Regions from separate parts of the Paenibacillus sp. GCM10027629 genome, predicted to be linked through region 3. Evidence: riboswitches for the same ligand, from Rfam matches in the RefSeq annotation. Region 3 holds a riboswitch; each other region holds the start of a gene.

Region 1 (4,591 bases), on a different contig from region 3:
AATCCGCTCATTGTACACATCGCGGATATTGCGGACCTAGACATGCTCGTCTTTCCGTACAATTCAACGGCACGTCAATTGATGGACCGATTCTGGCCCGGACCCCTCACGATCGTATTGCCTGTACGTCCAGGCGTCATCTCCCCCCGCGTAACTGCGGGGTTATCGACGGTTGGCGTGCGCATGCCGGCGCATGATGTCGCACTCGCGTTGATCGCGCGTGCAGGCTGCCCGGTCGCGGCACCAAGCGCGAATCGCTCAGGGCGCCCAAGCCCGACGCTCGCCGCGCACGTGCGCGAAGACCTCGCGGGCCGCATCGACGGCATCGTCGATGGCGGGCCGACAGGCGTCGGCGTCGAGTCGACGGTCGTCGAGCTTATCGGCGACCGCGTCAACGTGCTGCGCCCGGGCGGCGTCACGGTCGAGGCGCTGCGCGAGGTCGCGGCTGAGGTCACGATCGACCCGGCGCTCACGCGTACGTCCGACATCGCGCCAAGCGATGCCATCGCGGCATCGTCGGAGCAGATTACGGACGCGAGTCGCCATGCTGGCGACAGTGCCTTAGCGCAAGGCACAGCGGAGCACGCCGCTCCTGCGGACGACGCAGGCCATACCCCACGATCGCCGGGGATGAAATACGCGCACTATGCGCCGCGCGGGACCATGAGCATCGTCAAGGGAGATGCGCCGGGACAAGTCTCGGCTTGGATTCAAGCCGAGCTCGATGCTGCATCGCAGCGCGGGGAACGCAGCGGCGTACTCGCCTTCGACGAGCATATCGCCGCGTATCGCGCGGATGTCGTCGTCTCCTGTGGCAGCTTGCATGCGTTGGAGCATGCCGCGCAGCGGCTGTATGCCGCGCTGCGTGAATTCGACGAGCAGGGCGTCACGTTCATTCTCGCCGAAGCTTGTCCGGAAGACGGGATTGGCCTTGCGGTCATGAACCGGCTCGTGAAGGCTGCAGGTCACCGAATCATCCAGCTCTAAATTGGTTATTAATCCCTGTTCTACTGCGTTGTTTCCCCTTGTCCCACAATTTCAATGTATCTTTCCGGCCCTGTCCGCATATGGTTGTACAAGATCATATGGACAATGGAGGAACGTGGATGGAAACGGGCATAGCAATTTGGGGCGAGCTAATCACCATACTGGTCATGGCCGTTGCGTTAGGGTTTGATGCCTTCTCGCTCGGACTGGGTATCGGTATGAAAGGGATTCGCGTGCGAGAGATTATTAAGATCGGGGCCGTTGTTGCGATCTTCCATATCTTGATGCCGCTAGCTGGGTTGTACATGGGGCGGTATTTGGGGGCGCTGCTCGGTAATGTTGCGACGCTCGCTGCAGGTGGGCTGCTGCTATTGCTCGGTGGACATATGATATATAGCTCCCTGCGGGGAGATGCCGTTCAATCCATTGATTATCGCAGCAGTTGGGCGATTGTTTTATTTTCCCTCTCCGTGAGTATCGATTCCTTCTCCGTAGGTGTATCCTTAGGCATGTTCCCTATTAACTTATGGCTGACGATTTTATCCTTTGGACTGTGCGGCGGGATTATGTCGATCCTGGGGCTCATGCTTGGCAGCCAAGTTAGTCATCGTCTAAGCGAATATGGCGAGGCGTTTGGCGGTGTTATTTTATTTACATTTGGCGTATTATTTATTTTATAATTTGAATTCGATGAGACGAATTTAATCTAGCAAGCAGAAAGGAGATGAGCGTGTGATGAACATCTTATTCGTATGCACCGGGAACACATGCCGGAGTCCGATGGCAGAAGCGTTGCTGCGCAAGCTTGCGAAGGATGCAAATCTGGATATCGAAGTTCGTTCGGCGGGTGTTGCAGCGTCGCAGGGCGCGTCCATCTCGAGAAATGCGGTTACGGCTTTGCAAGACCATCAGATTGCTGCTGCGGGAGCTACGTCTACCCCGCTGACGGGTAGCGAAATCGAATGGGCAGATCTGATCCTGACGATGACGAGCGGACATAAGCAGCACGTTGTTCAACAGTTCCCTAGCTCGATTGAGCATACTTATACGCTCAAGGAATATGTGGAAATGGACGAGCAAGTCATTGCAGATTTGATTACGCTTGAAGAGCGCATTGCTGACTGGCAGATGAAGCATGCTTTAGGTGAGCCGATTCCGGATTCGGACCGAGCAGCCATTATTGCGCTGCAACAGCGCATTCCCAGCTTTGATATAAGTGATCCGTATGGCGGTTCTCTGGGAGAATATCGTCATTGCTTGGCCGAAATTCATAGCGCATTATTGAAGCTGCTGAAGCGTGCACAGGGTTGAAAATGCCCCATTGATTTTCATGATCGTTTGAGATATGATGATCCTATCGAGACAGATCCGATGTAACTGGCGACGAAGTGGATATTACCACGGTGGAGCATCGGAACATACGGCCGGTCGCCTGGGCAAAAGAGCAAAGACGTGAATTCGACGCGTCATGCTCTTTTTTTCGTTTTTTCCCCACAAATTAGGTATACTATAAGAGGTTGTTCAAAAAGTCAGCCGGTTTTTTGAACACATATTATTATGGAAAATGATTACGATGGGGTAGCAGGAGGAACGACTATGAAAATCGCTATTGGCGCAGACCACGCAGGAACGCTTCTCAAAGACGGGCTAATTCAAGTTATACGTTCATTAGGACATGATGTGGAAGATCTCGGTTGCAATTGTACGGATTCAGTTGATTATCCGGATTATGCGATTGCTGTATGTGAGCAAGTAGTGAAGGGGCAAGCTGATCGTGGAATTCTTGTCTGTGGGACAGGGATTGGCATGAGCATCGCAGCGAATAAAGTTCCGGGTATCCGTTGTGCATTGGTGCATGATCTTTTCTCTGCAAAAGCAACGCGTGAACATAATAATACGAATGTACTTGCAATGGGTGAACGCGTGATTGGTCCTGGACTAGCCGAGGAAATTGTGAAAGTATGGCTGGAGACACCTTTTAGCGAAGGTCCACGCCACTTGAACCGTGTGAACAAAGTGAATCAAATCGAGCAGCAATATCGCTCCTAGAAGACTCTTTTTCAGTGGAAGAAGTGAAAGGGGACGGTTACGATGAATCAACAAGAACAAGAATCTATTCAGCAGCAAGTCGAGCAGATCCTACGTGAGCTTGTCGAGGCAGCATCGATTCGAGCAGGCCAGATCGTCGTGATCGGCACGAGCACCAGCGAAGTCGTAGGTCAGCGTATCGGGACGAGCGGTGCCGAGGCGATAGCAGCCGAATTGTATGCTGGGCTTGAGAAAGTTCGCAGTGAAATCGGCTTCTATCTCGCCTTTCAATGCTGTGAGCATTTGAATCGAGCGCTTGTCGTCGAACGCGCAGCAGCAGAATACTATCGGCTCGATGAGGTGTCCGCGGTACCTATTGTGAAAGCCGGCGGTTCGATGGCGTCATATGCGTATCGTCATCTTACGGAGCCATGTCTCGTGGAGACCATCGAAGCGCATGCGGGGATAGACATTGGGGAGACGCTCATTGGTATGCATTTGCGCCGCGTCGCTGTTCCTGTACGTCCATCGATTAAGCAGGTGGGGCAGGCTCGCGTGACGATGGCCCGAACGAGGCCGAAGCTTATCGGCGGCGAACGAGCAGTTTATACGTGTCTTTAGAGGAAGTTCAAAAAATCAACTTTTAATCACGAAGTGATTCAAGAAGTGGGTTCGACATCGAATCTTGCGTTCATACTAGAAGAGCATATGCTTTCGAAGGATGTTTCCTTTGGAAACATTGAAGATGCTCATGTAGGTTTCTCCTACACTGCGCTTCTCCTTAAAGTTTTGCGTAGCAAAACTCGCTACGAAAGCATATGCTTCGCATTCTCGCAACCTTCTCGGTGCTGAAAAGCCGACTTTTTGAACCACTCAATATATTGGAGCCTTGCTCCGCTAATCATGAGGAGGAATTGGAAATGGTAGATCATTTGAGACAGGCAGACCCTGAAGTATTAAAAGCAATGGACTTGGAGCTTCAACGCCAGCGCAACAACATTGAGTTGATCGCATCAGAGAACATCGTGAGCGAAGCGGTTATGGAAGCGATGGGAACCGTTCTTACGAATAAATATGCAGAAGGCTACCCAGGCAAACGTTATTATGGCGGTTGTGAACATGTCGACATCGTGGAAGATATCGCTAGAGACCGTGCCAAAGAATTGTTCGGTGCTGAACATGCCAACGTGCAGCCTCACTCGGGCGCACAAGCGAACATGGCAGTATACCTAGCGGCATTGCAACCTGGCGACACGGTTCTTGGTATGAACCTTGCGCATGGCGGTCACTTAACGCATGGTAGTCCGGTCAATGCATCCGGATTACTCTATAACTTCGTAGCATACGGCGTATCCGAAGAAGATTTCCGCATTGATTATGATGATCTGCGCAAAGCAGCATTCAAACACAAACCTCGCATGATCGTAGCAGGTGCAAGTGCGTACCCACGCATTATTGATTTTGAGAAAATCGCAGCGATTGCTAATGATGTAGGCGCATTGTTCTTCGTCGATATGGCGCATATTGCAGGTCTAGTGGCTGCAGGATTGCATCCTAGCCCAGTGCCTCATGCACA
Region 2 (4,591 bases), on a different contig from region 3:
GGTGAGCGGTCCTATAATGTTCATAAACTCAACGATCGAACCGGGCCAACCATGTGTGATGATCAACGGCATTGCATCTGGTTCTGGGGAACGTACATGCAGAAAGTGTATGTTCTGTCCGTCTATGGTGGTGGTGAACTGCGGGAATTTGTTAAGAGATTCCTCGTGTTTGCGCCAGTCATATTTGGATCTCCAGTATTCCGCCAGTTCCTTGAGGTAATCAACGGGAATACCATAGTCCCAGCCTACACCGGCCAAAGCATCCGGCCAACGGGTGCGGGTTAAACGGTCTCGTAATTCATCAAGATCAGCCTGCGGAACATCGATACGGAAAGGCTTGATCTCAGTGCTCTGGTGGCCACTGCGTACAATTTGTTGTTCTGAATGAGTCATTTTTTGGAAAGCCTCCTCAAATTTCTTTGTATTTTCTTGTAACTGATTAATGTGTTCTCTCTATTTAAACTCATAATAAACCATGCTTATTGACAACAGTGTGTCAACAATCGATATAAAGTTTAGCTATCTCCAAAGCACTTTTCCGTACAGCTGCAGCAATATGCGAGGGTTCAAGAATGAACAAATCCGTTCTAAAATGAAGTAAAAAGCCGATTAACCAGTCGTTATCCGGGTATCGGACCCGAACGATAAGCGAACCATCGGGTTGCCGTTCAATTTCATCCGCATCAAAATGATCTTCTGCTGGAACCTTAGCCGGTCCTGTAAATCTAAGCACCAGATCGACCATCTTGGAATCGCGCTGCGGACCCCAATTTTCATTCAACTCAGACAGTGTCACCATTCGACGCTGGAACGTATCCTCAAGAATGAGTAGATTCCGGATCCGAGAAAGCCTGAACATGCGGTAATCATCTCGGTTTAAGCAATAACCGTGAAGATACCACGTGTAGCCTTTGAGCACCAGCCCCATAGGTTCAATACAACGTTCTGTTTCTCCCCCTTGTCCGTTGGTATATGTAAAACGGATCAGCCTTTTATCACTTACGGCTTTATGCAGCGTGTCATACTTGTTTCGTTCTGAAGAGCTGCTTTTCCACGGATTTAAGTCAATGATGACCTGATCAGCACCAGCCATACGACCTTGTTCTGCCTTCGAGACCAATGCGCCAACTTTGTCGAGCAGCCCGTCTAAATTTTGGTTGCTAAATGCCTGTGTAGATTGAAGGCCTCGCAAAGCTGTAGAGAGGGAAATAAGTTCATTGAATGAAAGCATTTGCCGATCCAATCGAAAGTTTTCCATGATTTCGAATCCGCCTTCTGCTCCCGTGTACGAAATAATGGGAATTCCTGCTAGATTCAATGATTCCAAATCGCGATAAATCGTACGCAATGAAACCTCCAGACGATCAGCCAATTCTTGGGCCTGTACGCGTTTGCGGTTTAATAGAAGGATCGTAATGGCCATAAGTCGCTCAAGTTTCACTGTTGTCCCCCCAATTCAATAAGGTAACTGGTTAATAAAATATTTCAGTTCCACGAATACGATGCTTTAACTCCTGCGGGTAATTAGGCTCTTACTTGTATAATAAACTTGCATTGTAGACAATAGTCTGTCAGGATTAGAAAGTTCACCAGTGTTTTGTTGCTTTTTTTTGAAACCACGAATTCAGATATCATCTTAAATGATCAAGCCCCAGTTAATAAAACCGGGCTCTAATACATCTACGCTTGATTGGCTTATTCCGTTATCCTGCCCGTTAGTTCAATAAAATGAGCAGACTGCGGTAGTCTGCTCAGCAATGTATAGTATTCAACTATCGTGTCCCGTTAGCGTAACGTGAAAACTTTTATCTTTTCGATATATAGTACGGGTAATCCATCTTTTCTTGAACTTTTTGAACAACTTCTTCATTAGTAAGCGATTCTATGAAATACAGACCCAAATCAATGGAAGCAGATACTCCTCCACCTGTAAAAATGTTACCATCTCTTACATAGCGCTCCTTAACAACTTCTGAGCAATAAGGTGTCAATAATTCATATGCAGATGGATTTGTTGTTGCTCTTTTACCATTTAGCATTCCAGCAGCACCCAGAATTAAAGCTCCCGTGCAAACAGACACCTTATATTCTACATTTAGTGCGGTCTGAATCCATGAGATAAAGTCAGTATCATTCCTGAGTTGCCTTGTAGACAACCCTCCAGGAATAAAAATCAAATCATATACCGAAAGGTCCGGGGAAACATGATTGATTTTCATAGTTAATCCTCTGTCATCGGTTATTTGTTCTTTGTTCGAACAAAAATCCCACGACACATTTTCTTTTGCTTTTAGAATTCCCATCCATGTTACAGCTTCATAAAAACCAACAAAATCTAAAGTAGTCATCTTATCAAACAAAATGTAAGCCATCTTCATTACTAAGCACCTGACCTTTCATCATGTGAAATAAAAAAAGTATCTGATTTAAGATCAAATACTTTGCCCAGGCGTACGGCGATATGAATATGTGCTCCCTCATGGTTATCCACGTTTACGCCAGTTGCACATACCAGATATTTACTATATTGTATTCTGGAAAATCATATAAATCAATCACGTATTCTTAATTAAACTGCCAGTTGGTTAAGAAAAGGCAACCGATCACAAGTAGCTGGCTGCCTTCAAATTCTTTATTGAGCTATCGTGTCCCGTTAGCGGAATAATCTGTTAACTTCAGACGGTTGGAACTTCAATGAATTACTAAAACAGTTACTACTAATTTTGTGATTTTTCGGACTTTATCATTTCGTTCCACTCACTTAAATAAACTGCATATCCCAAATTTTTAGGTTCAGACGTCAACCATGAAATAAACTCTAATTCGTTACCATCAGGATCGTTAAAATAAATAGCTGCCGCAGGCATCCATGTATGTACAATTGGCTCAATTGGTTCTTTTCCAAAAGCTTTAATGGGTTCAAGACCTCTTTCTCGTAGCCAGTCAATTGAATCCTTTAATAAATCCAAATCAGTCCCAAAAGCAAAATGTCTTTTGCTAACATCACTTCCCTTTGGAACTTCCCAAAGACCAAGTAATTGACGTTCCTTTCCAATATAAAAAAATGCAATTCCTCTTTCCTCAATTAATAATGAAAGTTCCAGTCCCAACTTGTTATAAAACTCAATAGAAGCATTCAAATCTTTAACTTGTAAATGAGTCTCGTATAGATTCTTAATCATAGCTCTGCTCCTTGAACAGGTTAATGGTATGCTGTCACCTGTACGTAATGTAGCTATCGTGTCCCGTTAGCTTAATACGTAGAAATTAGAGTATACATCTAAAATATCAATTGTTGTCCTACAAGTTTCTAGGTTCAATATATATAATAATTGGACCAAGCCTTCCATCGTTTTTAGTTTTGAAGGTAGCTGCAACAAATTTATCTTTATCTGATTTCAAATTACTACTCCCCGTTTTGAGAGAACCCGATCCATTTCATCAAAATGTTCTTTGTTGCTTGAAGCATAGATCAAATCAAAACTATCGTTATTTTTCATCACTGTTATTATGCTGTCATCGTAATTCCCATAAAATTCGATGCCAATCCAATGCCGAAAGGAAAAACCTTTATTATTAAAATTTTCACGAATAAAATCCAAGTCGGTTTGTTCAATGGAATAGAACGATTCACAGCCGTATTCAAGAGCGAATACGGTTTGCAAATAGGCCATCGCATGAAAAAAATCGGTCAATGTTTCAAAATCTTTTTTCCATACCTTTTCATCGTAACTCATATAGACAGGGGGATTGGACCTGGATAAATCGTTCTTATGGATTCCCCAAACACAGACACGTTGATTCTCGCAATAAAAAATTAAATATTCGCTATGTTTGAAGTATTGGAGTTGCTCGGGTTTGATCAAACTATCTTGCGTATGATTCAGCCGCTCGTCTTTACCGAGTTCCAAATAATAATCTATAAACACCTGGGGCAATTCACCAAAATTATTTTTAATGGTTTGTATCTCGTCATGACTAAACCCATTTCGTTTCGTAATATGAAACAGCTTTTTAATCATTGTAAAATCAGTCACCCGCATCACACCTTATCCTTGTATAATACTCCATCGATTGACTTAAGAATATTCCAAGTCGGTCTCCTTAACCATCAAGAGAGCATATTACACACCCATTTTACCATATCTTTACTCCACTATCCTCCCCGTTAGCTTAAAGAAATGAGCAGGCTCGGCAGCCTGCTCAATAATGGTTTGTTTATTCAACTAATCTGCCCGTTAGCTCAGTTCAAACTTGCTTCAGCCAATCCACGGAGTGATTAATCATCTCTCCTATTATGACTGACCTTGTCCAGATTTTACGTCGCCGTGCATCCCAATCCAACAAAAAAAGAAAGGTCGCCCCTCCTCTATAAATAACAAATGATAATTTCCAGGATAATCAATAACATATAATTGCTCTATTGATGTTCCCCTACGGTAACTGTTATCCCAATGTCATCTTGTGGGGCAATAATTGAAACGATCCCCCCCTCTGAACTAGGAAAAGGACGAAGCTCGATCTCACCTTAACCTTCACGTAGACATCATATAACGTGCCAGGCTTCAGATGAGAGAAATCCCAATTCATA
Region 3 (4,591 bases):
GCTCCCATCATTGTGGGAACTGCCTTTTGTGTTACGGTTCTTACACCATGACTTTACAGATATCGTTCGTGAAGGCTACCGGATCTTGGATCGGCAATCCTTCAATGAGTAGCGCTTGGTGGTAGAGAAGATTCACATACAAGTTTAACTTCTCTTGATCCCCAGCATAAGCGTCTTTGAGCGATTTGAACACATCGTGGTTGACGTTGATTTCAAGAACCTTGTCGGCTTTTACATCTTGGTTGTTCGGCATAGCACTAAGGATTTTCTCCATCTCAATCGTGAGCTCACCTTCCGTAGAGAGGCAGACTGGATGGCTCTTCAAGCGCTTCGAAGCTTTGACGTTCTTCACTTTGCCGGCGAGGATCGTCTTCATGTGGTCGAACAAGGCTTGATTATCCTGTTCTTCCGCTTCTGCAGCTTTATCGTTCGCATCTGCTTCGATACCAAGATCGCCGCTGGATACGGATTTGAAGGCTTTTTCCTTGTAATTCATGATCATCTTGATTGCGAACTCATCGATATCATCCGTGAGGTACAAGATTTCGTAGCCTTTGTCCGCCACAAGCTCGGTCTGTGGAAGCTTCTCGATCCGCTCGACAGATTCGCCTGCTGCGTAGTAGATGTACTTCTGATCTTCCGGCATACGCGCGATATATTCATCGAGTGTAACCAGCTTCTTCTCGGTGGAAGAGTAGAACATCAGCAGGTCTTGCAGTGTTTCTTTGTTCATACCGTAGTCGCTATATACACCGTATTTCAGCTGTCTGCCAAAGGCTTTGAAGAACTGCTCATACTTCTCGCGGTCATCCTTCAAGAGGCTAGTTAATGCACTCTTAATTTTGTTCTTGATGTTCTTCGCGATCAAGCTCAGCTGGCGGTCATGCTGCAGCATCTCCCGGGAAATATTGAGGGAGAGGTCTTCGGAGTCGACCAAACCTTTGACGAAGCTGAAGTAGTCCGGCAGCAGGTCTGCGCATTTATTCATGATCAATACGCCGTTGGAGTATAGCTCAAGGCCTTTCTCATATTCTTTCGTGTAATAATCGAAAGGTGTGCTCTCTGGAATGTAGAGGATCGCATTATATACGACAGCACCGTCTGCACTGATATGCAAATGCTTCAGCGGCTTGTCGAATCCGTAACGTTTCTCCGCATAGAAATTATCGTAATCCTCGGCAGTTAACTCGTTTTTATTTTTGCGCCAGATCGGCACCATGCTGTTAATCGTCTGCTCTTCTTGGTAATCCTCAAGCTCTTCGCTGCCTTCTACTGGACGTTTTCCTTGCACATCCATCTTAATTGGGTAGCGGATGAAGTCGGAATACTTCTTGATGATGGATTTGAGGCGATATTCCTCTACATATTCATCGTATTGATCTTCTTCCGTATTCGGCTTGATGTTAAGGACAATTTCCGTTCCCACTGTAGTCTTATCGCATGGCTCAATTGTGTAGCCGTCAGCACCTGACGATGCCCATACATAAGCTTCATCGCTTCCGAAGGCTTTACTGTATACCTTCACTTCGTCTGCGACCATGAAGGCCGAATAGAAGCCGACGCCGAATTGACCGATGATGTTGTGTCCGTCTTTCGCTTCGTTCTCTTTCTTGAAGGCTAGCGATCCGCTCTTCGCGATCACGCCGAGATTGTTCTCAAGGTCTTCCTTCGTCATCCCGATCCCCGTATCAGTAATCGTCAGCGTACGAGCTTCTTTGTTCGCAGTGACCTTAATGAAATAGTTCTCTTTGTCAAAAACAAGATTGTCATTGCTAAGGGCCATATAGTACATTTTGTCAATGGCATCACTCGCGTTCGAGATTAACTCGCGCAGGAAAATTTCTCTCTGCGTATAGATGGAGTTAATCATCATTTCCAGTAATCGTTTGGATTCGGCTTGAAACTGCTTCTTAGTCATGAATAAATCTCCTTTCAAGGTTAAAAGTCAGATATGTGTTGCTGCTATGATTATGTAGTACGGCTGCAAGGGTGATTAGCACTCTGGATGAATGAGTGCTAATTCTTATTTCTATATACCATATTCCAAAATTGGGTGTCAATAGCGGAGGGTACGTCTCGTCTGAGAATCAAGGGGTGCATCTTAAGATCATCTCTGCTAAAATAAGAAAAAAAGCGGGATGTGACTGGCGAAAATGAGTGGAATGAACCACGAGGAAGCCTCCCGCTCTACCGATCCGTTCGCCTGGGGAAAAGTATTTGCAGAAGATTCGTATGGTACGAGTCTGCTGTGAATGCTTTTTTTTGTTTCTTATTTTATTCAAATAGGAGGTTGTCGAAATGACGACAATAATGAAGGCGAAGGAAGCAGCAGATCAAGTGTATGAGACCGTGAAGCAGCATGTAGGAGAATGGAAGGGGAAAGGGCACGAGCCTCGGCTAGCCGTCATCCTGGTGGAAGGGGATCCAGCATCCGCATATTATGCGCAGTCGAAGCAGAAGATTGCACAGCGGCTCGGGGTTGCATTCGATCTCTATGAATACCCGGAAGGGGTGCATGAGGAAGAGATTTTGCAGCAAGTCGCACGGTTAAATACTGACCCCAGGGTACACGGGATTATGCTGGAGCTCCCTCTGCCGAAGCATCTATCGGCGACAACCATCGTGAATGCGATTACACCATGGAAAGATATTGATGGGGTGACCCCGAGCAATCAGCGAGCGACCATTACAGGGGAAGTGGGACTCTATCCGGCTACGCCGCAGGCTTGCATTCAGCTCCTGAAGCATTACGGCTATCCATTGGAAGGGAAGAATGTGACCTTGGTCGGCCGAGGGCAGACGGTAGGATTGCCTTTATTCCATCTGCTTCAGCATGAACAAGCGACTGTGACGGTCTGCCATTCGAGAACGCCAGATATTGCGATGCATCTGCATCATGCGGATATTGCGATTGCAGCGGTAGGGCGCGCGCATATGATTCAACCGAATATGGTGCATGCGAAGCTCGTCTTCATCGATGCAGGCATTAATGAAACGGATGAAGGGAAGATTGTCGGAGATATTTCGCCTGACGTGGCTCAACATGTACAAGCCATATCTCCCGTACCTGGCGGCGTCGGGACGTTAACGACGGCCATTCTCTATCAGAATCTCATGAAGGCCATCCGTCTGCAGAAGGAGGTGCGTTAATCATGCGTACGAACCAATGGGATCAATCCATTCGGACTTTTATTGAGCAAGCCGGGAGTTCAAGTCCTACACCGGGTGGAGGCAGTGTCGCTGCGCTTGTTGCGGCATTAGGCGCCTCGATGACCTCGATGGTAGGCAACCTCTCGCAAGGCGAGAAATATGCAGCTTATCAGGAGCAGATTCATGAGACATTAGAGCGGATGAATACGCTCACGACAATCTATGAACAACTGCTTGCGCAGGATATGGATTGCTTCGAGCAGTACGTGGCCGCTCTCAAGCTGCCGCGGAACTCCGAATCGGAGAAAGAAGCACGTAAACAGGCGCTGGAACAAGCGACGATTCAGGCGATTGATGTGCCGATCCGTCTGATCGAAGCATGTCTTGCGGGGATGCGGTACGCGAAGGGAATCGCTGATTGTTGCAATCCGCATGTGCTCTCTGATCTAGGAATCAGCACGATCTTGCTCGAGGCTGCGGCACAATCGGCTTTGTTGACGGCTCAGATCAATCTAGTGTCTTTGACAGATTCGTCGTTACAACAGAAATATAGCGACACGATCACGCAATTAATGCGAGACATCGATAAGTTCAAGCAAGTGACGATGATCACGGTAAAAAGCCGAATGGGTGTGTAACGACCGTCCCGCTTACTTGAATATAAAGCACCCTACCGATTATACTTGAAGTATTCTTCCAAATTGAGGTGAACGGAACATGGCTTTCCAGATGATTCGAGGTAGATAGTCTCCGGGCTGGGTAACACGCGTACCAGCTATCAAGGGGGTTGTATGCCCTTTTGCATAACGGAGAATATCCACTAAGGTCTATTGGCAGGCTTTTTCGTTTGTATATGAATCATTTTGGAAGGTGGCAGAATTAGACATGAATGAACAAGAATATCGACAATTTTATGATCAGGTTGGTGCAATGAACGGCTGGGATTTCAGCAGGATGAAAGTGGTCTCGGAAGGGATACAGTGGGATCTCTACCAAGAAGTCACGGGGGTCTGCAGAAAGTCGGATCTCCTCCTGGATATCGGTACGGGTGGGGGAGAAGCGCTGTTAGCTATTGCGGATGCCGTACTACTCGCAATTGGCATAGATTGTTCATCTGGTATGATGAAGACGGCAGAGAATAACTTAAGACAAGCGGGGAAATCCAATGTACGCTTCCATCAAATGGATGCTGAGCGACTCGTTTTTCCAGATCGATTGTTCAACATCGTCTCTTGCAGACACTCTGAATTTCATGCGCAAGAGGTTGCTAGAGTACTAGCCGACGACGGAATCTTCTTCACGCAGCAGGTCAGTGAACGAGACAAATGGAACTTGAAGCAAGCGTTCGGAAGAGGGCAATCCTGGGGAATCTCGCATGGCACCTTGCAGCGTCGATATATCCAAGAGTTAAGGGACGCAGGCTTGAAGAACATTCAAGTGT

Evidence for each region. A riboswitch is a leader RNA that binds a small molecule or an ion and turns the genes downstream of it on or off. The one in region 3 is predicted to bind ZMP and ZTP.
Region 1: linked by a shared signal. The riboswitch ahead of rpiB (ribose 5-phosphate isomerase B) and the one ahead of ACFQZR_RS24155 (bifunctional 5,10-methylenetetrahydrofolate dehydrogenase/5,10-methenyltetrahydrofolate cyclohydrolase) in region 3 are both predicted to bind ZMP and ZTP.
Region 2: linked by a shared signal. The riboswitch ahead of ACFQZR_RS01095 (DJ-1/PfpI family protein) and the one ahead of ACFQZR_RS24155 (bifunctional 5,10-methylenetetrahydrofolate dehydrogenase/5,10-methenyltetrahydrofolate cyclohydrolase) in region 3 are both predicted to bind ZMP and ZTP.

Annotation. Positions count from the first base shown of each region.
Region 1 covers NZ_JBHTGZ010000005.1:343,339-347,929, forward strand. The annotation lists gene ACFQZR_RS07510 (L-threonylcarbamoyladenylate synthase) at 1-987, shown strand, start outside; gene ACFQZR_RS07515 (manganese efflux pump MntP) at 1,107-1,667, shown strand; gene ACFQZR_RS07520 (low molecular weight protein arginine phosphatase) at 1,723-2,298, shown strand; ZMP/ZTP riboswitch at 2,351-2,432, shown strand; gene rpiB (ribose 5-phosphate isomerase B) at 2,584-3,036, shown strand; gene ACFQZR_RS07530 (TIGR01440 family protein) at 3,079-3,636, shown strand; gene ACFQZR_RS07535 (serine hydroxymethyltransferase) at 3,936-4,591, shown strand, end outside.
Region 2 covers NZ_JBHTGZ010000003.1:15-4,605, reverse strand. The annotation lists gene ACFQZR_RS01105 (epoxide hydrolase family protein) at 1-393, opposite strand, end outside; gene ACFQZR_RS01100 (helix-turn-helix transcriptional regulator) at 497-1,441, opposite strand; gene ACFQZR_RS01095 (DJ-1/PfpI family protein) at 1,806-2,378, opposite strand; ZMP/ZTP riboswitch at 2,437-2,516, opposite strand; gene ACFQZR_RS01090 (VOC family protein) at 2,718-3,182, opposite strand; gene ACFQZR_RS01085 (hypothetical protein) at 3,399-4,043, opposite strand.
Region 3 covers NZ_JBHTGZ010000012.1:760,683-765,273, reverse strand. The annotation lists gene htpG (molecular chaperone HtpG) at 41-1,918, opposite strand; ZMP/ZTP riboswitch at 2,131-2,216, shown strand; gene ACFQZR_RS24155 (bifunctional 5,10-methylenetetrahydrofolate dehydrogenase/5,10-methenyltetrahydrofolate cyclohydrolase) at 2,299-3,150, shown strand; gene ACFQZR_RS24150 (cyclodeaminase/cyclohydrolase family protein) at 3,153-3,788, shown strand; gene ACFQZR_RS24145 (class I SAM-dependent methyltransferase) at 4,036-4,591, shown strand, end outside.